Regions from separate parts of the Yersinia hibernica genome, predicted to be linked through region 2. Evidence: predicted binding sites of a transcription regulator. Region 2 holds the regulator's gene; each other region holds the start of a gene.

Region 1 (7,340 bases), 670 kb from region 2:
AATTTGCCATGCATATATTAGGAGGCTCCGTGAAGTTGAAGACATTGGCTTTGGCCGCAATGATGGGATTAGGGACGTTACCTTTGGCGCTACAAGTTCAAGCTGCCGAAGTGCCAGAAGGGCCGCATGTTGTCACCTCCGGCACCGCCAGTGTTGATGCGACGCCAGATATCGCCACTATCGCCATTGAAGTCAGTGTATCTGCCAAAGATGCCGCAGATGCCAAAAAACAGGCGGATACTCGCGTCGCGCAATATTTTGATTTCTTGCGCAAGAGTGGCATTGAGAAAAAAGATATCAATGCGGCCAATATTCGCACTCAACCTGAATATGATTACCAGAAAACCGGTGAGGCGGTACTGAAAGGCTACCGTGCAGTACGCCAGGTTCAGGTGACACTGCGCCAACTGGATAAGTTGAATGAGCTACTGGACGGGGCGCTAAAATCGGGCCTCAATGAGATTCGTGCTGTGAAACTGGGGGTCGCTAACCCGGAGACTTACCGCGAACAGGCCCGTAAAAAAGCCATTGAAAATGCCATTAGCCAGGCGGGGGCATTAGCTGACGGATTTAAGGTTAAATTAGGGCCGGTATACAGCATTCGTTACCATGTCGCTAACTACCAGCCGATGCCGGTAGCGCGCATGTTCAAGAGTGCTGAAGCCGCACCTGCCACTGATGCTGCTCAAACTTATGAGCAACAAACTATTCATTTCGACGATCAAGTTGATGTGGTGTTTGAACTGAAAACCAGCGCTAACACGCCCACAACCGCAGCCAAATAAGCTAGTCTTGCCGTAATACCTGACGCCCGTAAGATAACAGGGCGTCAGTCACTTTTCTCATTGTCCGGCTTTCTGGCGCGAATCGATGCCAGAACAACATTCGTCGTTGCAATAACCCCGGAGTCAGATTAATCAGTTCGCCGGATGCCAACTCTTTTTCGATTTGCAGATGCGGGATCATACAGCAGGTGGTGCCTTGTCTGGCCAACTGTACAAACGCTTCTGACGAATTCACGATATGGCAGGGCACACTCCCTGGCGATAAATCGAAATTCTGCTGCAAAAATGCCTGATGCATATCATCTAAATGGTCAAAAGCCACGGCAGGGGCTTTCAGCAATGCCGAGCGAGTCACTCCATTGGGAAAATACCGCTCGGCAAAGGGCTTGGACGCCACAAACAGATAATCCAATGCGCCGAGTTGATCGACTAAACAACTGGGTAGCGGTTGTGGCTGGATACTGACGGCACCCACCACTTCGCCGCGACGTAGCCGCTCTTGGGTTCGGGTTTCATCTTCGACTTGTAAATTGAGCCGAATCGGGGAGTCTGCCAGCACCGGTTTTAAAGCTGGCAGCAGCCAGGTTGCCAAACTGTCGGCGTTGACCGCCAATGACAACAGCAGTGGGGTATCCCCGCCGTTATCATTGCCGAGCCACTCTTCTTCCAGTAATTCAACCTGATGCAGTAACGCGAGCAATTTCTGCCCTTGCTCCGTTGGCCGGGGGGGCACAGTGCGCACTAACAGCGGCTGGCCGAACAGGTTTTCCAACTGCTTAATGCGCTGAGATACCGCCGATTGGGTGATACAGAGCTTTTGTGCCGCGCGTTCAAAACCGCGTTCACGGATCACCGCGTCCAGCGCTTGTAGCGTACGGTAGTCTGGGCGTTTCATCGGAGTCATCTCTCCAAATATTTAAGTTAATACCGCACTATGCCACATTTTGATCATTTTTCTATGCTGGAATACCGCAGGGCTCGCCACAAATAAACCGACATAACTGTGATCCAGCTAAAATTAACCGGATTCTAACTGGACTTTATCGCAACGATTTCTGCTGTATATGCTCTATAATGACGCTAGGTTTTCTTTCACATCAAGGCGTGAACTTACCATGACTCAGGATGAACTTAAAAAAGCAGTGGGCTGGGCAGCATTAGATTATGTCAAACCCGGCACTATCGTGGGGGTCGGCACCGGCTCTACTGCGGCACATTTTATTGATGCCCTTGGCTCTATCAAAAATCAAATTGAGGGGGCCGTTTCTAGCTCAGATGCTTCTACCGCTAAGCTAAAAAGTTATGGCATTCAAGTGTTTGATTGCAACGAAGTCGATGTATTGGATATCTATGTCGATGGCGCTGATGAAATTAACAGCCAAATGCAGATGATAAAAGGCGGTGGTGCAGCACTGACCCGCGAGAAAATCATCGCGGCGATTGCGCGTCAGTTTATCTGCATTGCCGATGCTTCCAAGCAGGTTGGTGTGCTGGGTAAATTCCCACTGCCGGTCGAAGTTATCCCAATGGCGCGTTCTTATGTGGCGCGCGAGCTGGTTAAATTGGGTGGATTACCGGAATATCGTCAGAATGTAGTGACTGATAATGGCAACATTATTTTAGATGTCCATAATCTGACAATTTTGGATGCCATTGCGCTAGAGAATAAAATTAATGGGATAGCCGGGGTAGTCACTGTCGGGTTATTTGCTAACCGAGGTGCGGATGTGGCACTGATTGGCACCGCCGACGGTGTTAAGACGGTCGTGCTTAAGTGATGCATTAAACCTTGGTCGGGGTGTGGTTTATTGGCTGCACCCTGATAATTTTTGTCTTTAAATATCTTTTCTTAAAATGGTTAAATTTGGTGATATATATCACATTTAATCATTTCATTTTCTTAACCTGCCATTAACTCACTTTTCGCCAGTTTTTTATTCCATAAATTAACATTTGCGCTGGTTGTTATGCTGACAGGTAGGCAATCGTTTGTATTGCTGCCTACGAAATATTTGTTATGTTGACTGGGTGCTGACCGGATTCATTCGATATCGGCAGCCACATCTGAAGTCTGAAAATAGGGTCGGGGACATGGCAAAAGTATCACTGGAGAAGGACAGAATTAAATTTCTGTTAGTGGAAGGGGTGCACCAGAGCACGGTTGATAATCTGCGTGCGGCCGGTTATAGCAATATTGAATATCATAAAGGTGCCTTAGACACCGAATCACTGAAAGAATCTATTCGTGATGCTCATTTCATCGGGATCCGATCGCGTACGCATCTGTCCGAAGAAGTTTTTGCTGCAGCAGAAAAATTGGTTGCAGTAGGTTGTTTCTGTATCGGTACTAATCAGGTTGATTTAAATGCGGCCACCAAACGTGGTGTGCCGGTATTCAATGCACCTTTCTCCAATACCCGCTCGGTAGCCGAAATGGTACTGGGCGAGTTACTGTTGATGTTCCGAGGTATTCCGTCTGCTAATGCCAAAGCACATCGTGGCGAGTGGAATAAGCTGGCTGTTGGCTCCTATGAGGCCCGCGGCAAAAAACTGGGTATTATTGGTTACGGCCATATTGGTACTCAGTTGGGTATTTTGGCTGAAAGTGTTGGTATGAAAGTATTCTTCTACGATATTGAAAATAAACTGTCGTTGGGGAATGCGCAGCAGGTTCGTCATTTGTCTGATTTGCTGAATATGAGTGATGTGATTAGCTTGCATGTGCCAGAAAATCACTCTACCAAGAATATGATTGGCCCAGAGCAGTTGGCACTGATGAAACCGGGCGCGCTGCTGATTAATGCTTCACGCGGGACTGTGGTTGATATTCCTGCGCTGTGTGATGCATTGGGCAGTAATCATTTAGCTGGCGCAGCAATTGATGTTTTCCCAGAAGAACCGGCTACCAATAAAGACCCGTTCAATTCACCATTATGCGAATTTGATAATGTGTTATTGACTCCGCATATTGGTGGTTCCACTCAGGAAGCTCAGGAAAATATCGGTGATGAAGTGGCGGGCAAACTGGCGAAGTATTCCGATAATGGCTCGACGCTGTCAGCGGTTAACTTCCCGGAAGTTTCTTTGCCTGCTCATGGTGATAACACGCGCCGCTTGTTGCACATCCACGAGAACCGCCCCGGTATTCTGACCAGCATCAACAAAATCTTTGCTGAGCAAAACGTCAATATTGCCGCGCAGTATTTGCAAACCAGCGCTGACATCGGCTATGTCGTCATTGATGTTGAGACTGATGATGCAGAAAATGCAGAAAAAGCCTTGCAGGCAATGAAGGCGATTCCAGGGACTATTCGCGCGCGTTTGCTCTACTGATATACCCTCGTCTTTGGCGTTGCAGCGTTGTTTGCTGCCTAGCTGCAACGTCACGGTTTTTGGGTATGGATTTGTGGTATCTAAGTTATTAATAAATGGCTGAACATTCGCTATCGCGAGATTTCGGGTGTTTTTTTATGTCGAAAATTCCCGCTCACCACCGCCATACCTTTTCCGGCGTCACAATCTCCGGCAACGGCACATCCCAATGTTCATTCGGCAAGTGCTCAACACGCTGGCAATCATGCGCTAGGCCAATGGGATAGGGGCCACCCTGCTGCCAGTCTTGCAGTGTACGGTCATAAAAACCCCCGCCCATACCTAAACGCTGCCCTTGACTATCAAACGCCACTAGTGGGGTTACCACCACATCTAATTGATTTAACGGCAGAACATCGCGCACATCTAATTGAGGTTCAAGGATTTTCAGGCGATTACGAATAAGCAGACTATCGGGGTGATAGTTGAGAAATAACAGATGACCGGGGCTAAAAGGATGCAGAACAGGGAGATAAACCTGCTTTTTCTGCTGCCACAGCAACTCGATAAGCGGGCCGGTATCCAGTTCGCCATCAAAAGAGAGAAAGACTGCCACAGTATTGGCTTGCTGAATTTTATGGTGCGAAGCGATTTGTTTAGCGGCGAGGTGAGCAGATTGCTGTTGTTGCTCGGGTGTCAATAGACGCCGGCGCTCACGAATTTCACTACGGATTTTTTGCCGCTCAAGGGCATATTGCGGATTTAAAGGCATTTTATTAACTTAAAAAACAAGTTGTTAACTAAGTAAGGAGAGAATTGCCTGTACTACAAACGTAGTAACCGGTAAGTGCCAGTTACACGATAAGAAAGGGATCTCCGAGATGCCGTCGCAGACTGTAACCCTTGAACCCATGGTTCAAGGTGAACGCAGCGTCGCAACCTTAAGGCTTCTCGGCGGACCGAGCATGCGCACCAGTTACGGAGTCACTACATTCTGTTGGTATTAAATATCGGCTCAGGGGACTGGCCCGCTGACAAACACCTCAGAGAAATTCTTTACTCACTGTTGAATCTATCATTCAACAGAGATTTATTCAAACTGTGCATCCTGACGTTCAGAGATGCGACCCTGTTCAAGCAATGCCTGCTCAATGGTCTGTTGTAACATCCGAATACGTTGCTCCATATTGGATGCATAGTCACGGGTTTTCAATCTTTCCTGAGCTAATTCGTGACACACATTCAATGCCGCGATGAAAACTAACTGCTCAGTATTGGTGACTCTAGTGCGAACTTTCAGATCTTGCAACCGTTGGTTAAGATCTTCTGCGGCCATGTTCAACGCATCTTGTTGTTCTGGCGGACAATTAACTCTTAACGAGCGACCAAAAATTTGAATATCTACCGGTTGTGCAGACATGCGACCTTCCTGACTAATTTCGCGCCAGCCCTGAAAACCAGAGGCAAATTGCTCGTAGCTGCAAAGCGGGCGTCACTATATATATCTCGATACCAAGATTCAACCCCTAATCCCTGACATCTTTCAAGCCCCGAATATGTACCCGCGGTTGCTTACTGCCTTCCGGCATCTTGAAATCTATAGGTATAGCGCGCTGCGTTTTCTGGTATAGCGACCTTTCTTGGTGGTAGCATAACACGAACTTATCCTGCCAACGATGACCAATACGCATGTCTATAGAGAATACATTACCAACTTACCAATCACTTGCCTTGGCTTTGAACCAGCAAGCAGTGGCATTAACCCCTGCTGAAATGCATGGCCTGATCAGCGGCATGCTGTGTGGAGGCAGTAAAGACGATGGCTGGCGCGCAATGGTGCATGACTTGACCAATGAGGGGGCGGCCTTTTCACAAACCCTGAGTTTGCCGTTACAACAGTTACATGAAGCAACACAAGAAGCACTGGAAAACGAAGGTTTTATGTTCCAATTGCTGCTGCCTGAAGGGGAAGATGTGACTGTTTTTGACCGGGCTGATGCATTATCCGGCTGGGTGAACCATTTTCTCCTTGGGCTTGGTATGCTGCAACCGAAGTTGGCGCAAGTGAAAGATGAAGTGGGCGAGGCCATTGATGATTTGCGTAATATTGCTCAGTTAGGATATGACGAAGATGAGGATCAGGAAGAGCTGGCCCAATCACTGGAAGAGGTCATCGAGTATGTCCGTGTCGCGGCTATCTTGTGCCATATCGAATTTACTCAAGAGAAACCGACTGCCCCGCAAGTGAGCAAGCCGACCTTACACTAAAACACACCATATGGTGCGTTGCATGATGAAAACCGGATATTTCAGGAGGGTGTGATGACTCAGCAAGAATACCAGAATCGCCGTCAGGCACTGTTGGCGAAGATGGCCCCGGGCAGTGCCGCCATTATTTTTGCCGCACCAGAGGCCACGCGCAGTGCGGATTCTGAATATCCTTATCGGCAGAATAGCGATTTTAGCTATCTGACCGGCTTTAATGAGCCGCAAGCAGTGCTGATTCTGGTGAAAAGCGATGAGACTCATAATCACAGCGTGCTGTTTAACCGGGTGCGTGATTTAACTGCCGAAATCTGGTTTGGCCGTCGTTTAGGGCAAGAGGCCGCCCCCACTAAGCTGGCAGTTGATCGGGCGCTACCTTTTGATGATATCAACGAACAACTTTATTTGCTGCTTAATCGCCTGGATGTGATTTATCACGCGCAGGGGCAATATGATTATGCGGATAAAATTGTGTTTGCTGCACTGGAAAGATTGCGCAACGGTTTTCGTAAGAATCTGCGCGCCCCGGCTACCTTAACTGACTGGCGGCCTTGGTTACATGAAATGCGACTGTTTAAGTCAGCGGAAGAAATTGCCGTGATGCGTCGTGCCGGTGAAATCAGCGCATTAGCACATACCCGCGCGATGGAACGCTGTCGGCCGGGGATGTTCGAGTACCAATTGGAGGGGGAGATTCTGCACGAATTTACTCGCCATGGCGCGCGTTATCCGGCGTATAACACTATCGTCGGCGGCGGTGAGAACGGCTGTATTTTACATTACACCGAAAATGAGTGTGAACTGCGGGATGGTGATTTGGTTCTGATTGATGCGGGCTGTGAATATCAGGGCTATGCCGGTGATATCACACGCACTTTCCCGGTTAATGGCAAGTTCACCCCCGCACAGCGAGAGATTTACGACATTGTACTGGCATCCATCAACAAAGCACTGGAATTATATCGGCCAGGCACCAGT
Region 2 (7,340 bases):
TCACCAATGAGCCGGCGCTGCGGTTAGCGCAAAAACTGATTGCCGCCACCTTTGCTGACCGTGTGTTTTTCGCCAATTCCGGCGGTGAGGCCAATGAGGCCGCATTTAAGTTAGCTCGCCATTATGCTATTGAGCGCCATAGCCCCTATAAAACTAAAATCATTGCTTTCCACAATGCATTCCATGGTCGCACCTTGTTTACTGTATCGGTCGGGGGCCAGCCAAAGTATTCCGATGGTTTTGGCCCGAAACCGGCGGATATTATCCATGTGCCATTTAATGATTTGGCGGCGGTAGCAGCCGTTATGGATGACCACACTTGCGCGGTGGTGCTGGAGCCTATCCAAGGAGAGGGCGGCATTACCTCAGCGACGCCAGAGTTTCTGCAAGGCGTACGTGCGCTGTGCTCCCAACATAAAGCGCTGTTGGTGTTTGATGAAGTTCAAAGCGGCATGGGGCGCAGCGGCAAGCTGTTTACCTATATGCATTATGGTGTTACGCCAGATATCCTCACCACGGCTAAAGCATTGGGCGGCGGGTTCCCTGTCAGTGCGATGCTGACAACAGAAGAAATTGCCTCAGTGATGGCCGTTGGAACACACGGTACCACCTATGGTGGCAATCCGCTGGCCTGTGCGGTAGCTGAAGCCGCGTTGGATGTGATTAACACCCCTGAGGTACTTAATGGTATTGAACAGCGCCACGGCTGGTTTGTGCAGGCTCTGCAAGAAATTAACCGCAAGTATCATGTGTTCAGCGATATTCGCGGCATGGGGTTGCTGATTGGGGCAGAATTAACCCCGCAATATCAGGGGCGTGCGCGGGAGTTCCTGACCGCAGCGGCCGCGCAGGGGGTGATGATCCTCAATGCCGGGCCTGATGTACTGCGCCTGGCCCCATCACTGGTGATTGAGCCAGAAGATATCCAGCTCGGTATGGCGCGTTTAGAACAAGCCGTCGCCAAGGTGGTCAACGGCTAAGCGGCATCACGGAGAGGGCCACCTCGCCATTCTACGCTTTTAACTTGTGGCTGCGCCAAATACCGTGGTGCGGCTGCTGCTGCCATGCCAGAGATGAAACGGTATGCATTACACTAAGATGCGACAGAATGCGCCGTAAATTGCGCTCCAGCTCAGAGATTTGCGTGTCGGGGTCAATGTCCGGCATTTGCACAAAATCGTTATTCCCCTCACTGTTATCCGACTCCAGTCGCTGCTGGCATTGCTGAATGGCCATCTCACAGAGCTGTAAATAATCTTCCGCCAACTTTACGGTTAGCTGGACGTGGTGCTTATCGGTTTCCCCCGGCGATTCTGTCAATGGGTAGGCCCGGGTCAGGATAGTCATCTCATTGATATGCCCAACAATAAGTTCGCTATGTGTGGCCCAGAGGCGCATGTCAGATAAATATTTTGAGTTGAATCCCGGCTCCTGCATGGCCTGATTCAGTGAGCTAAGAACTGCATTGCTGGCTTTGTTGACCTGAATGCGTTGATAGGACAGCTTCCCGATATCTGGCTGAGGTTTCAGTAGGATGCGCAGGATATTCTGATAACTCTCTAGCGCCTGATGCGCATTTTTCCGCAGTAAACCGCTTTGCCACTGAGGCCACAACCACAGTGCGCTGGCAAAGGCCAATGCGCAGCCGATTAATGTATCCAGCAAACGTGGGATCAAAAAGTCCGCACCCTCTCCAGTCAATAGCTGCAAGATATAGACCGTAGTGATAGTTCTAAAGATAACTGACCAGCCATAGTTTTTGCGTTGCACCAGATAAGCTATCAATGTGATGAATAACATGATGCTCAGTGTGGTGCCTTCCGGCATCTTAAAATGCAGCAAAGTTGCCGCGAGTAGCAGCCCAATCAGGGTGCCAAGGGCGCGGTGATGAATACGTATTTTTGTGGCGTTATAGCCGTTTTGCGTCACCAGCATGATGGTGAGTAAAATCCAATAAGGTTTAGGCAGGTGAATAAGGTTGCCGATATAACTGCCTGTGGCCAAGGTGACACCCATCCGACCTGCATCACGTAATACACTGGATTTAAAAGATAAGTAACTGACAATAGCTGGCCAGAGCGGCTGGGGTACCTGGCTGGACATCAAATCGCGGTCATATTGCGGGCGCTGGTCACTCAGGATTTGGGTAATATGACTGATATGGTAATAGCAGAATTGTGCCACCGGATTATTAGGATATTGCTGGGCAATTTCTTCCAGTTCGACCAGTGCATCACCCGCGCTAACATGGGTTTTCGCCCGGTGGTGGTAGAGAATATCATCGGCGATGGTGCGCATTTGTGTTGAGATAATCTGTATATTGCGCTCAAGAACCTTTTCTATTGGTGTCTGTTCAACCAGTTCTTGCGTTTTTTCTGACTGATTCATCGCCGCAGTGATGTGTTCTTGCAAATCGAGTGCCATTTGAAAGAGTGTCAGTAGCCGTTTTCGTTCTTTTTTTGTGGTATTAGGGAGCAAGTTAAATTGTTGATAAAGTTGATTAATTTTATCCATAATACCTTGCTGTCTATCTAACAGCTGCGGTATCGTCTTTTCTGCTTCTTGCTGCTGGCCAAATAAACGATATGCCGCGTCGCAATAATCAGCCAACAGATGATAAAGCTGGCTCAATGGCTCACGGATGGGCTGGTCCCTGCATAAGCGAAACCACAGCCAGGTAAATACGCCGTACCAGAGAGTCCCCACGGCACACATCAAGGGGGCTTGCCAGATAGGTGCGCGGCCCACCATGCTGAGGCTGAAAATAGCGGCGATAAGGGCGGCGGGAAGCAGTCGACCATTGAGCTGACTGATAGCTCCACTCACACCCAATATTAATGCCAAGCCAAGCATCACTGCGGGTAATGGAACTTCCCACAGCAGCAGTTGCTGAGTGAGGTAGCTACTGAATGTAAAGAGAGCCCCGCCGACAATCAGTCGTCGGAAGAAATGTTGATGGGGGGTATCTAGCGCCGCAATGTTACAACACGCTGGTATCAGGGAGAACATCAACCCCAGCCGTAACTCGCCCATGGCGAATCCCAACGCCGCAGGTATGCAGAGGACTAATGTTTGGCGAAGTGCATAGTTAACTTCAGGATGATAAATAAGCCGTTGCCAATTCATATAGGCCCCAGAAGTTTATTGATCACACAAATAAAAAACCGGTGCCGAGGTAACGACACCGGTTTATGGGGGAATTAACGCGTGCCGTAAACGACAATCGTTTTACCGTGCGCGGAGATCAGATTTTGATCTTCCAGCATTTTTAGTATCCGCCCCACAGTTTCGCGGGAGCAGCCAACTATTTGACCAATTTCCTGGCGGGTAATCTTTATCTGCATCCCATCTGGGTGGGTCATGGCATCAGGTTGTTTTGCCAGGTTAAGCAGCGTTTGTGCAATGCGCCCAGTGACATCCAAGAAGGCGAGGTTACCCACTTTCTCCGATGTAATCTGCAAGCGGTTCGCCATCTGTGAAGACAGGCGCATCAAGATGTCTGGGTTAACCTGAATCAACTGACGGAATTTTTTGTAAGAAATTTCAGCCACTTCACAGGCGGTTTTTGCTCTAACCCAGGCACTACGTTCTTGGCCTTCTTCAAATAATCCAAGCTCGCCGATGAAATCCCCCTGATTGAGATAGGAGAGAATCATCTCTTTACCTTCTTCATCTTTGATAAGCACCGCAACGGAGCCTTTCACGATGTAGTAAAGCGTTTCGGCCTTTTCACCTTGGTGAATTAGCGTACTCTTCGATGGATATTTGTGGATATGGCAATGAGACAGGAACCATTCGAGAGTCGGGTCTGTTTGTGGCTTGCCGAGAACCATTCGCTGTTATCCTCTGTTGTTATCGCAGCCAGACTTAACAGGGTTCAGAGTTCCCTGCGCGGCGTGCTTATAAAATACACTTTCTCTTAGCATATTAATTTGCTCAACTGCCGAAAGGTATAGCCAAGATACGTACCGGATAGAAACCCTTCACTGAGTATTGAGAAGCTACCCTATTTAATTCTAGAAACAACACTTTCGATTCTGTTTGTAGCACAGGATGAGGCCAGTGTCTTGTGTTGTATCGCTTCAGCATGATGAACATCGGGTTACATTGCCAGTTTGTAAATGAAAGGGTAGTCTGAATCAGAAAATTTAACCGGGAGCAAGAGTTATGCAGGCACGTGTAAAGTGGGTTGAGGGGCTGACATTTTTGGGGGAATCCGCTTCAGGGCATCAAGTTTTGATGGACGGAAATGCGGGAGACAAAGCACCGAGCCCGATGGAAATGCTGTTAATGTCGGCGGGCGGCTGTAGCGCAATTGACGTTGTCTCTATTTTGCAAAAAGGCCGTAATGATGTGCGCGATTGCGAAGTGACGTTAACCTCGCAGCGCCGGGAAGAGGCACCGCGCCTGTTTACACAAATTAACCTGCATTTTATTGTGAGCGGCAAGGGCTTAACCGATAAAATTGTTGAGCGCGCGGTGGAGCTGTCAGCTGAAAAGTATTGCTCGGTGTCTCTGATGCTGGGCAAAGCGGCGACCATTACCCACAGTTTTGAGATCCGCGAAATCGCCTAAATAAACTCGACGGACTTGAAGCAGCGGAGATGTTGGCCGCTACTTCAAGTACGCAGGCGATTAAATAATCTTTTTGCCTTCCAGTAATTGCTGCACCAATGGCGCCATAATCAACTCCATTGCCAGCCCCATCTTCCCGCCTGGGACCACCAAAGTATTGATATTGGAAATAAACGATCCCTGTAACATCGCCAGTAAGTAGGGAAAATCGATTTGATTCAGACCTCTAAAGTGAATGACAACAAAACTTTCATCCAGTGACGGAATGGCTTTGGCGGCAAATGGGTTGGAGGTATCGACGGTCGGTACTCGCTGGAAGTTAATGTGAGTCCGCGAAAATTGTGGCGTGATGTAGTTAATATAGTCATCCATGGAGCGCACCACGGAATCCATCACCGCCTCACGAGAATGGCCGCGCTCGCCAGTATCCCGGACTAATTTTTGAATCCACTCCAGGTTAACGATGGGGACTACGCCGACCAGTAAATCTACATGTTTTGCGACATCATGATGCTCGGTGACAACCCCGCCGTGCAGCCCTTCATAGAACAGCACATCAGTCGGCTCTGGTAGCGACTCCCACGGAGTGAATGTGCCGGGAATCTGGTTGTAGGGCACGGCTTCATCATAGGTATGCAAATACTTACGTGAGCGCCCGGTACCCAATGCGCCATATTGCGAAACACTCTCTTCTAACTGCCCAAAGTCATTGGCTTCTGGGCCAAAATAGCTGATATGTCGGCCTTGATCCCGTGCTTTACGAATCGCTGAATCCATTTCCGGGCGGGTGTAGCGGTGGAAACTGTCACCCTCAATTTGAGCCGCGCGAATATTCAATTGCTGAAAAATTTTGCGAAACGCCAGACTGGTGGTCGTGGTTCCTGCGCCACTGGAGCCGGTGACGGCGATAACCGGATGTTTAATTGACATATTAGCTGTAACTCCATGGGGTTAGTTAACTCAGCGGACAGGTTTAAACGGGCTATTTTTTATCATTAAGGGTTATTTTTAGGGCAAAGTGTCCAGCTTGTCACTCTGATTTTTCGCCAAGAGTGCGGCGGCAACGCGAGGATTATGGCAACTCTTCTGCCCCGGCACGAAATGCGCCTCGTGGCATAATATTGATGGTTTCGTGTAATTCAGACCACACTAATACCGCCTCGCCACTCACTAATTGACGGCGCACATCTTCGACTTTCTGTGCCAATGAGCGCTCTTGCTCGCCGTAATCAGTGCCTTCACGTAACACAAAGGCCTCCAGCATATTATCCAGCGTTTCACTGTCGACTTGCTGCCAGGGGATAATCATGATTGTTGCTCCAAATAAGGGGAAAGCCAGGCTGGAATACGTTGTTCCAACCACATTTGTGGGTGTTTTAATGAGCCGCTAACAAAACCGACATGGCCGCCATGCTCAGTTAACTGATAATCAATGTTACTGGGTAATTCGCTGAGATTGGGGATAACTTCTGTCGTCATGAAGGGGTCATCTTGGGCATGAATAATAAGCAATGGCGTGGTAATTTGCGGGAGCAGTGGCAAAGCACTGCACCGCCGATAGTAATCCAGTGCATCATTGAAGCCATGTATTCTCGCCGTTATGACATCATCAAATTCTTTGATTCGCCGCAGCCCTTTCAATTGCACCAGATCCAAAGGCAGACTGCCGGGGTAATGCAGCAGCTTGCGCGTGGCATTTAACTTGAGCTGATTCAGCAAATAGCGCTGATAAACACGTGAGAAACCTTGCTCCATGCGGTTGGCGCAAGGTTCGAGCATCAGTGGGGCCGAAACCACCACGGCGGCCTCTAATAAACTCTCTTGCCCTTGCTGTGCCAGATAGCACGCTAACATATTGCCGCCTAAAGAGACGCCGACCGCAGCCGTTGGTACTTGGCCATAGTTTTCTCGCAACCAGCGCAGGAAGAAACGGGCATCTTCTGTTTCACCGGAGTGATAAATGCGAGACTTACGATTAGCTTCTCCACTGCATCCGCGAAAATGCATCACCACACCCAGCCCCCCTTCGGCTTGCCAGGCGTGCAGTAAACCATGGGCATAAGGACTGTAAAAATTCCCTTCCAACCCGTGAAATAGTACCAATCTGGGCTTATCGCGCGCCAGCTCAGGATTTTCACTCCAGGCCAAATCGACAAAGTCCCCATCGGGCAATTCCAGCCGTTGCCAAAAAGGTCTAAGCTGCACCCGCCGTCGCACCAGCCGCGGCAGCAGTGTTTGCAGGTGTGGGTTGCTGGCCCCGGCCAGCGGACGAAATATTTCATACATATGATGAATGGAAATCATGTCGTTGCTCTTGTGTGATCAATAGCACACTGTTAGCTTCATGGGTATATCGCGCATCATTTTGGGTGAGAGGCACCCGTCTCATGGAACTGAGTTTATTTCTTTCAATGGTTGGTTTTCTTTGGGTTGCTGCCATCACCCCCGGCCCCAATAATATGTTACTGACTTCTGCTGGTGCCAACTTTGGCTTTATGCGCTCTATCTGGCTGATGTTAGGCATTATGTTGGGTATGCAGAGCATGCTGCTGCTGGTGGCATTCGGGGTCGGTGGCCTGATTTTGATCTATCCCTCGCTGCACTTCATTCTAAAAATCCTGGGCAGTCTTTATCTACTGTGGCTGGCATGGAAAATTGCCACTTCGGCCTATGAAAAATTAGACATCAATGTCGCACCGCCAAAACCATTGCGATTATATCAGGGCTGGCTATTACAGTTCCTTAATCCCAAAGCCTGGCTGATG
Region 3 (7,340 bases), 850 kb from region 2:
GTGATTGAAAATATCAATGCACTGGTTGCCGAAGCCGGCAAACCTAAGTGGGATTGGCAGCCAGAAGTGGTTAACGAAGAACTGCATGCGCGTGTTGCTGTATTGGCTGCTGCTCGTCTGGGTGACGCATATCGCATCACTGAGAAACAAGAGCGTTACGAACAAGTTGATGCTATCAAAGCTGATGTCACTGACACACTTTTGGCGCAAGACGATACTTTAGATGCTGCCGAAATTCAGGATATCCTGGGCAACGTTGAGAAAGATGTCGTTCGTAGCCGCGTATTACGTGGCGAACCACGTATTGATGGCCGCGAAAAAGACATGATCCGTGGCTTGGATGTGCGTACTGGCGTCTTGCCACGTACCCATGGTTCTGCGTTGTTCACCCGTGGCGAAACTCAGGCATTGGTTACCGCCACACTGGGTACAGCACGTGATGCGCAAAATATTGATGAGCTGATGGGTGAGCGTACTGACTCATTCCTGCTACACTATAATTTCCCTCCATATTCTGTTGGTGAAACAGGCATGGTGGGTTCACCGAAACGTCGTGAGATTGGCCATGGCCGTCTGGCGAAACGCGGTGTAATGGCAGTGATGCCAAGCCCGAGCGAGTTCCCTTACACTGTACGTGTGGTTTCTGAAATCACCGAGTCTAACGGTTCTTCCTCAATGGCCTCTGTCTGTGGTGCTTCTTTGGCCCTGATGGATGCAGGTGTGCCGATTAAAGCCGCTGTTGCTGGTATCGCCATGGGCCTGGTGAAAGACGAAGAAAGCTTTGTCGTGCTGTCTGACATTCTAGGTGATGAAGATCACTTGGGCGACATGGACTTTAAAGTGGCCGGTAGCCGTGACGGTATCACCGCACTGCAAATGGACATTAAAATTGAAGGTATCACCCGCGAAATCATGCAGGTGGCTCTGAACCAAGCTAAGGGTGCGCGTTTGCACATTCTGGGTGTTATGGAACAGGCTATCAGCACACCACGTGGCGATATCTCTGAGTTTGCTCCACGTATTTACACCATGAAAATCAATCCTGAGAAAATCAAGGATGTGATTGGTAAAGGTGGTTCCGTGATTCGTGCGCTGACAGATGAAACTGGCACCACCATTGAAATCGAAGACGATGGTACCATTAAGATTGCAGCAACCGACGGCGATAAAGCAAAACATGCTATCCGTCGTATTGAAGAAATTACTGCTGAAATCGAAGTGGGCCGCATCTATGCGGGTAAAGTGACTCGTATTGTTGATTTCGGTGCCTTTGTTGCTATTGGCGGCGGTAAAGAAGGTCTGGTGCATATTTCTCAAATCGCTGACAAGCGCGTAGAGAAAGTGACTGACTATCTGCAAATGGGCCAAGAAGTGCCAGTGAAAGTCATGGAAGTTGATCGCCAGGGCCGTATTCGCCTGAGCATCAAAGAAGCTACGACTCCTGACGCAGAAGCGGCGGCACCAGAAGCAGCAGAGTAATTAGTATTCCACAGCCTCTTACTCATAAGTGAGGGGCTGTGTTATCTCGAGGGCAGGATGCTCTTGTGTTAAACAAATGGATGAAAGGATATTTATCCAATGTTTGTCTTCGGGAGTAGGAAATGAAGCCTTTCTTGCGCTGGTGTTACGTTGTGACAGCACTGATGCTGGCAGGATGCAGCAACCATGATTGGCGTAAAGACGAGGTATTGGCAATCCCGTTGCAACCTACGTTGCAGCAGGAAGTGATTCTGGCGCGCATGGAACAAATCCTTGCAAGTCGGGCACTTACGGATGATGAGCGCGCACAGCTTTTATATGAGCGCGGAGTGCTGTATGATAGCCTCGGGCTACGGGCACTAGCGCGAAATGATTTTTCGCAAGCGTTAGCTATTCGTCCTGATATGCCAGAAGTTTTTAACTATCTGGGCATTTATTTAACGCAGGCAGGCAATTTTGATGCTGCCTATGAAGCGTTTGATTCTGTACTAGAGCTTGATCCAACTTACAATTACGCGCGTTTAAACCGGGGTATCGCTCTGTATTATGGCGGTCGACTCCCGTTGGCGCAGGATGATCTGCAGGCGTTTTATCAAGACGATCCAAATGATCCCTTCCGTTCGTTATGGCTGTATCTGGTGGAAAGAGAAATTGATCCCAAGGCAGCTGCAGTAGCGTTACAACAGCGCTATGAAAAATCGGACAGAGGGCAATGGGGATGGAATATTGTCGAATTCTACTTGGGCACAATCAGCGAAAAAACGCTGATGGAACGGCTCAAGGCAGATGCAACGGATAACACTTCGCTCGCTGAGCATCTCAGTGAAACTGACTTCTATTTAGGTAAGCATTACCTAAGTCTGGGGGACAAGAACACCGCTTCGGCGCTGTTCAAACTGACGGTAGCTAACAACGTTCATAACTTTGTTGAGCACCGCTATGCATTGTTGGAATTGGCGCTTTTGGGCCAAGAACAAGACGACCTATCGGAATCGGACCAGCAATAGCTGACGAACAACTATCAGCCTGATATACCTTGGTTTTTACCAAAGTTTATCACCTTAACGGGTGATGGCCTTTTTGTTCGTTTTATAATCTAATTTGAGCCGGTTCACACTTTTCAATGAAAATGACTGAAAATTTTCTCGACGAGTTATGTAGACTGGCTGCCATTATTAATGAGGCACGTGTACATGACTACTGAGCTTGAAACCTCTTTTGCTGATTTGGGGCTGTCTGCTCCTATTCTTTCTGCCCTGACGACTTTGGGTTATGAAAAACCATCTCCAATTCAATTGGAATGCATTCCGCACCTGTTGAACGGTCGCGATGTTCTTGGTATGGCGCAAACCGGTAGCGGCAAAACCGCTGCATTCGGGCTTCCGCTGTTGCACAACATTGACCCAGAACTGAAAGCACCACAGGTGCTGGTACTGGCTCCAACCCGTGAGTTGGCGATTCAGGTTGCTGAAGCATTAACTAGCTTCTCTAAAGATATTAAAGGCGTTAACGTTGTAGCCCTGTACGGTGGCCAACGTTATGACGTTCAATTACGCGCTTTGCGCCAGGGGCCACAAGTTGTTGTTGGCACCCCAGGTCGTCTGTTAGACCACCTGAAACGCGGTACCCTTAATCTGTCCAACCTGAAAGGTTTAGTGCTGGACGAAGCAGATGAAATGCTGCGCATGGGCTTTATCGAAGACGTCGAAAATATTCTGGCACAGATCCCGGCTGAACATCAGACTGCGCTGTTCTCTGCAACCATGCCAGAAGCCATTCGCCGTATTACCCGCCGCTTTATGAAGGAGCCGCAGGAAGTCCGCATTCAATCTAGCGTGACGACTCGCCCCGACATTAGCCAGGTTTATTGGAAAGTAGGCGGTGGCTATCGTAAAAACGAAGCACTGGTTCGTTTCCTAGAAGCGGAAGATTTCGACGCGGCCATCATTTTCGTCCGTACTAAAAACGCCACTCTGGAAGTTGCAGAAGCCTTGGAGCGTAGCGGTTATAGCAGCGCTGCACTGAACGGCGACATGAACCAGGCCCTGCGTGAGCAGACTCTGGAACGCCTGAAAGATGGCCGTTTGGATATCCTGATTGCCACTGACGTTGCTGCTCGTGGTTTGGATGTTGAGCGTATCAGCCTGGTTGTAAACTATGATATCCCTATGGATTCAGAGTCTTACGTCCACCGTATCGGTCGTACTGGCCGTGCCGGTCGCGCTGGTCGTGCGTTACTGTTTGTTGAGAACCGTGAACGCCGTCTGTTGCAGAACATTGAACGTACGATGAAGCTGACCATTCCTGAAGTCATGCTGCCCAATGCAGAATTGCTGAGCGAGCGCCGTTTAGCTAAATTCGCGGCTAAAGTTAGCCAACAGCTGGAAAGCAGTGATTTGGATATGTACCGTGCGTTGCTGGCTAAACTGCAACCAGAAGAAGAGTTTGATATCGAAACTCTGGCTGCTGCACTGCTGAAAATGGCACAGGGCGAACGCCCGCTGATTCTGCCACCAGAAGCTCCGCGTCGTCCACAGCGTGAATTCAATTCTCGCGATGACCGTGGTAGCGATCGTGGCCGTGACCGTGATCGTCGTGACAACCGCTCTGACAGCCGTGATGGTGGCGAGCGCCCAGCGCGTCGCGAGCGTCGTGATGTTGGCGAAATGGAACTGTACCGCATTGAAGTGGGCCGTGATGATGGTGTTGAAGTTCGTCATATCGTTGGCGCTATCGCTAACGAAGGTGACATCAGCAGCCGTTATATCGGTAACATCAAGCTGTTTGCTTCCCACTCAACTATCGAGCTGCCAAAAGGTATGCCAGGCGAAATGTTATCTCACTTCACCCGTACCCGTATCCTGAACAAGCCGCTGAACATGCAGCTGTTGGGTGATGCACAGCCGCATGAACGCCGTGAGCGTCCAGCTGGCGGTAACGGTGGTGAGCGTCGTGGCGGTGGCCGTTCATTCGGTGGCGAACGTCGTGACGGTGCTGGCGCCCCTGCTCGTCGCTCATTCGGTAGCGACCGTGCTCCAGCCGGTGGTGGTGAGCGTCGTGGCAATCGTGATGGTCAGCGTTCATCTGCACCACGCCGCGATGATGCAGCCGCACCCGCTGCACCTGCTCGTCGCCGTTTCGGTGATGCATAACTCTTAGTCATCTCTGATGATTAAACATAAAAACCAGCCCTCGGGCTGGTTTTTTTATGTCTGCGATATTTAATTTAACCATGGGTTACAGGTGTTCAACCGGCTGTAAATCGTGCTGCAAACTGGCGATAATTTCAAACGAGTACAATCGCGCCTGATGATCAAATATCTGGCCATTCACCATCAGTTCATCAGCTTGAGTTTCCCGTAATAATGACTGAAGGCCGTGCCGGACTTTGCTTTTGTCCCCAATGATAGACAGGCGCAGCGCCTGATCGACACCAAATTGTTCGGCTGGCGAGCAAATTTTCTCCATATCATCGACTGGCGGCGGTAGCTGGCCTGGTATACCCCGGCGCAGATTAACAAACTGTTGCTGCATCGAGGTAAACAGGAAGCGGGCGTCACGTTCGCTGTCAGCGGCGACCACATTCACACACACAATGGCATAAGGTTTCGGCCACTGAGCGGAGGGCTTGAAGTTTTCCCGATACAATTTGAGTGCTTGGAATAACATATCCGGCGCAAAATGGGAGGCAAAAGCGAAAGGCAGCCCCATGGCGGCCGCCAGTTGTGCGCTATATAGGCTGGAACCCAGCAGCCACAGCGGGACATGGAGCCCTTGACCGGGGACGGCTTGTACCCCTTGCCCTGGTTGCGCGTCAGCAAAGTAGTTTTGCAATTCGCGCACATCAGACGGGAAGTTATCGATTTCACCGGATAGATGGCGACGTAGTGCCATCATGGTGCGCTGATCACTGCCGGGTGCGCGCCCTAGCCCAAGATCGATGCGGTCAGGATAGAGTGACGCAAGGGTGCCAAACTGCTCAGCTATCACCAGCGGCGCATGGTTGGGCAGCATAACGCCCCCCGACCCCACGCGGATGGTACTCGTCCCGCCGGCAATATAGCCAATTAACACCGAGGTCGCGGCGCTGGCAATGCCGGTCATATTATGGTGCTCAGCCAGCCAATAGCGGTGATATCCCCACTTTTCAGCATGTTGAGCCAAATCCAGCGAAGCATGAAAGGCATCGCGTGGCGTTTTACCTTGCGCTATGGGGGATAAATCGAGCACCGAGAGTGGCACGAGTGATCTGCTTGCGAGAGAAACATTGTTATCATTCATAGAATCGTCCATCTTAATCTCATGTCGAGTCGCTTGAAGGGCGAACACATTAATTTACAAACATATTTTTAAAGCAATATTGCGTCATAACCGCATTTATTCACGAACAAAAAGTCACATAAAATGCAAAGCTATTACCTATAGCAGCATAAGCTAAATAGCCACTGCTGATGGGGTAATAAATGCGGCGATTAAAGGATTAGTGAACCTATGAAGAAGAAAACGTTATTTACCCTGTTATTAGTGGTGGTCGTTATTGCCATGGCAGTGCTATTTCGCGCTCATAATCAAGACTTGCTGTTGCAAGGGGAAGTGGATGCGCCGGAAGTGATTGTATCGTCTAAAGCCAAAGGCCGAGTGATGGAGCGCCATGTAGAACGCGGTGATGACGTCAAAGCCGGGCAATTGCTGATGACATTAGAAAGCCCGGAGCTGATGGCACAATTAGCCGGATTGGAAGCCGCGCGTGACCAGGCGCAGGCCCAGTTAGATGAATCGCTCCATGGTACGCGCGAAGAGAGTCTGCGTAATTTAAGGGCAAATTTGGCCCAAGCGCAGGCGGAATATGAGAATGCGCTCCATACCTATAACCGCAATAATAGTGTGGCGACCAAGGGGTTTATTTCGGCTTCAGAGCTTGAAGATTCGCGCCGTGCCAAAGATAGCGCCTATCAGCAAGTTCAAGCCGCCCAAGCTAATTTGGATGAAGGTTTACACGGCGACCGTTCAGAGCTGCGTGATAAATATGCCGCAGCGGTTCGTCAGGCCGAGCAAGATTTAGCACAATTGACAGCCCAAACCGACGATTTACACGTACGCGCCCCAGTTGCCGGTGAAGTCGGCCCGATCCCCGCGGAAGTGGGCGAATTGCTTAATGCCTCCAGCCCATTACTGACGCTAATCCGCCTACCACAAGCTTATTTCATCTTTAACTTGCGCGAAGATATTCTGGCCAATGTACGCAAGGGGGACAAAATCACGCTGAGAATTCCTGCATTAAAAGACCAAGAGGTGGTGGCGGAAGTGCGCTATATCGCCCCAATGGGTGACTATGCCACCAAGCGAGCAACCCGAGCTACCGGTGATTTTGACCTGAAAACTTTCGAAGTTCGCCTCTACCCAGCACAGCCTGTCGACGGCTTGCGGCCAGGGATGAGCGCATTGTGGCAGTGGAAAGAGTAAGTGGCCAAGGTCAGAGGCAGGGCGCTCGATAGAATACAGGCGGGTTGGCGCTGTTTTAGCCGCTATTTTGGTCAAGAAACGCGGTCAGCGTTGCGCAGCCCGGTATTTCACTGGCTAAGCTGGTGCTTCCCATTGCTGCTATTTATCTTAATTAGTAGCAATTTTTCTGAAGGGACATTGCTGGATTTACCCGTTTCCGTGGTTGATAACGACCATTCGCCGTTATCACAGTCATTAATCCGTCAGCTGGATGCGGGACCCCATGCCCAGGTTGTGGCTTATGACGGGGGGCTAGAGGAAGCATTGCACCGTCTGCGCAGCGCGCAGGATTATGCCCTACTGTATATTCCAACTGATTTTGAAGCTGATGCTTTGGCGGGCCGTCAACCCAGTATTGT

The links. The regulator CRP, encoded in region 2, controls carbon source genes, mostly activating them, when cyclic AMP is high. The targets are predictions, from matches to a motif close to ATGTGANNNNNNTCACAT.
Positions count from the first base shown of each region.
Region 1: a site for CRP is predicted at 2,651-2,668, ahead of serA (phosphoglycerate dehydrogenase). Genes of this name have one in related genera too.
Region 3: a site for CRP is predicted at 2,579-2,596, ahead of yrbN (protein YrbN). Genes of this name have one in related genera too.

Region 1 is NZ_CP032487.1:3,738,866-3,746,205, reverse strand. It holds gene D5F51_RS17635 (oxidative stress defense protein) at 30-785, shown strand; gene D5F51_RS17630 (LysR family transcriptional regulator ArgP) at 787-1,680, opposite strand; gene rpiA (ribose-5-phosphate isomerase RpiA) at 1,901-2,563, shown strand; gene serA (phosphoglycerate dehydrogenase) at 2,877-4,118, shown strand; gene D5F51_RS17615 (5-formyltetrahydrofolate cyclo-ligase) at 4,273-4,869, opposite strand; RNA gene ssrS (6S RNA) at 4,967-5,150, opposite strand; gene zapA (cell division protein ZapA) at 5,188-5,517, opposite strand; gene D5F51_RS17600 (YecA/YgfB family protein) at 5,787-6,365, shown strand; gene pepP (Xaa-Pro aminopeptidase) at 6,420-7,340, shown strand, end outside.
Region 2 is NZ_CP032487.1:4,403,932-4,411,271, reverse strand. It holds gene argD (bifunctional acetylornithine/succinyldiaminopimelate transaminase) at 1-980, shown strand, start outside; gene D5F51_RS20785 (YccS/YhfK family putative transporter) at 1,012-3,126, opposite strand; gene crp (cAMP-activated global transcriptional regulator CRP) at 3,201-3,833, opposite strand; gene D5F51_RS20775 (OsmC family protein) at 4,168-4,575, shown strand; gene D5F51_RS20770 (phosphoribulokinase) at 4,636-5,505, opposite strand; gene D5F51_RS20765 (YheU family protein) at 5,648-5,884, opposite strand; gene D5F51_RS20760 (hydrolase) at 5,881-6,861, opposite strand; gene D5F51_RS20755 (LysE family translocator) at 6,963-7,340, shown strand, end outside.
Region 3 is NZ_CP032487.1:512,132-519,471, forward strand. It holds gene pnp (polyribonucleotide nucleotidyltransferase) at 1-1,479, shown strand, start outside; gene nlpI (lipoprotein NlpI) at 1,602-2,486, shown strand; gene yrbN (protein YrbN) at 2,609-2,683, shown strand; gene D5F51_RS02490 (DEAD/DEAH family ATP-dependent RNA helicase) at 2,673-4,631, shown strand; gene D5F51_RS02495 (luciferase-like monooxygenase) at 4,717-5,760, opposite strand; gene D5F51_RS02500 (HlyD family secretion protein) at 5,971-6,942, shown strand; gene D5F51_RS02505 (ABC transporter permease) at 6,943-7,340, shown strand, end outside.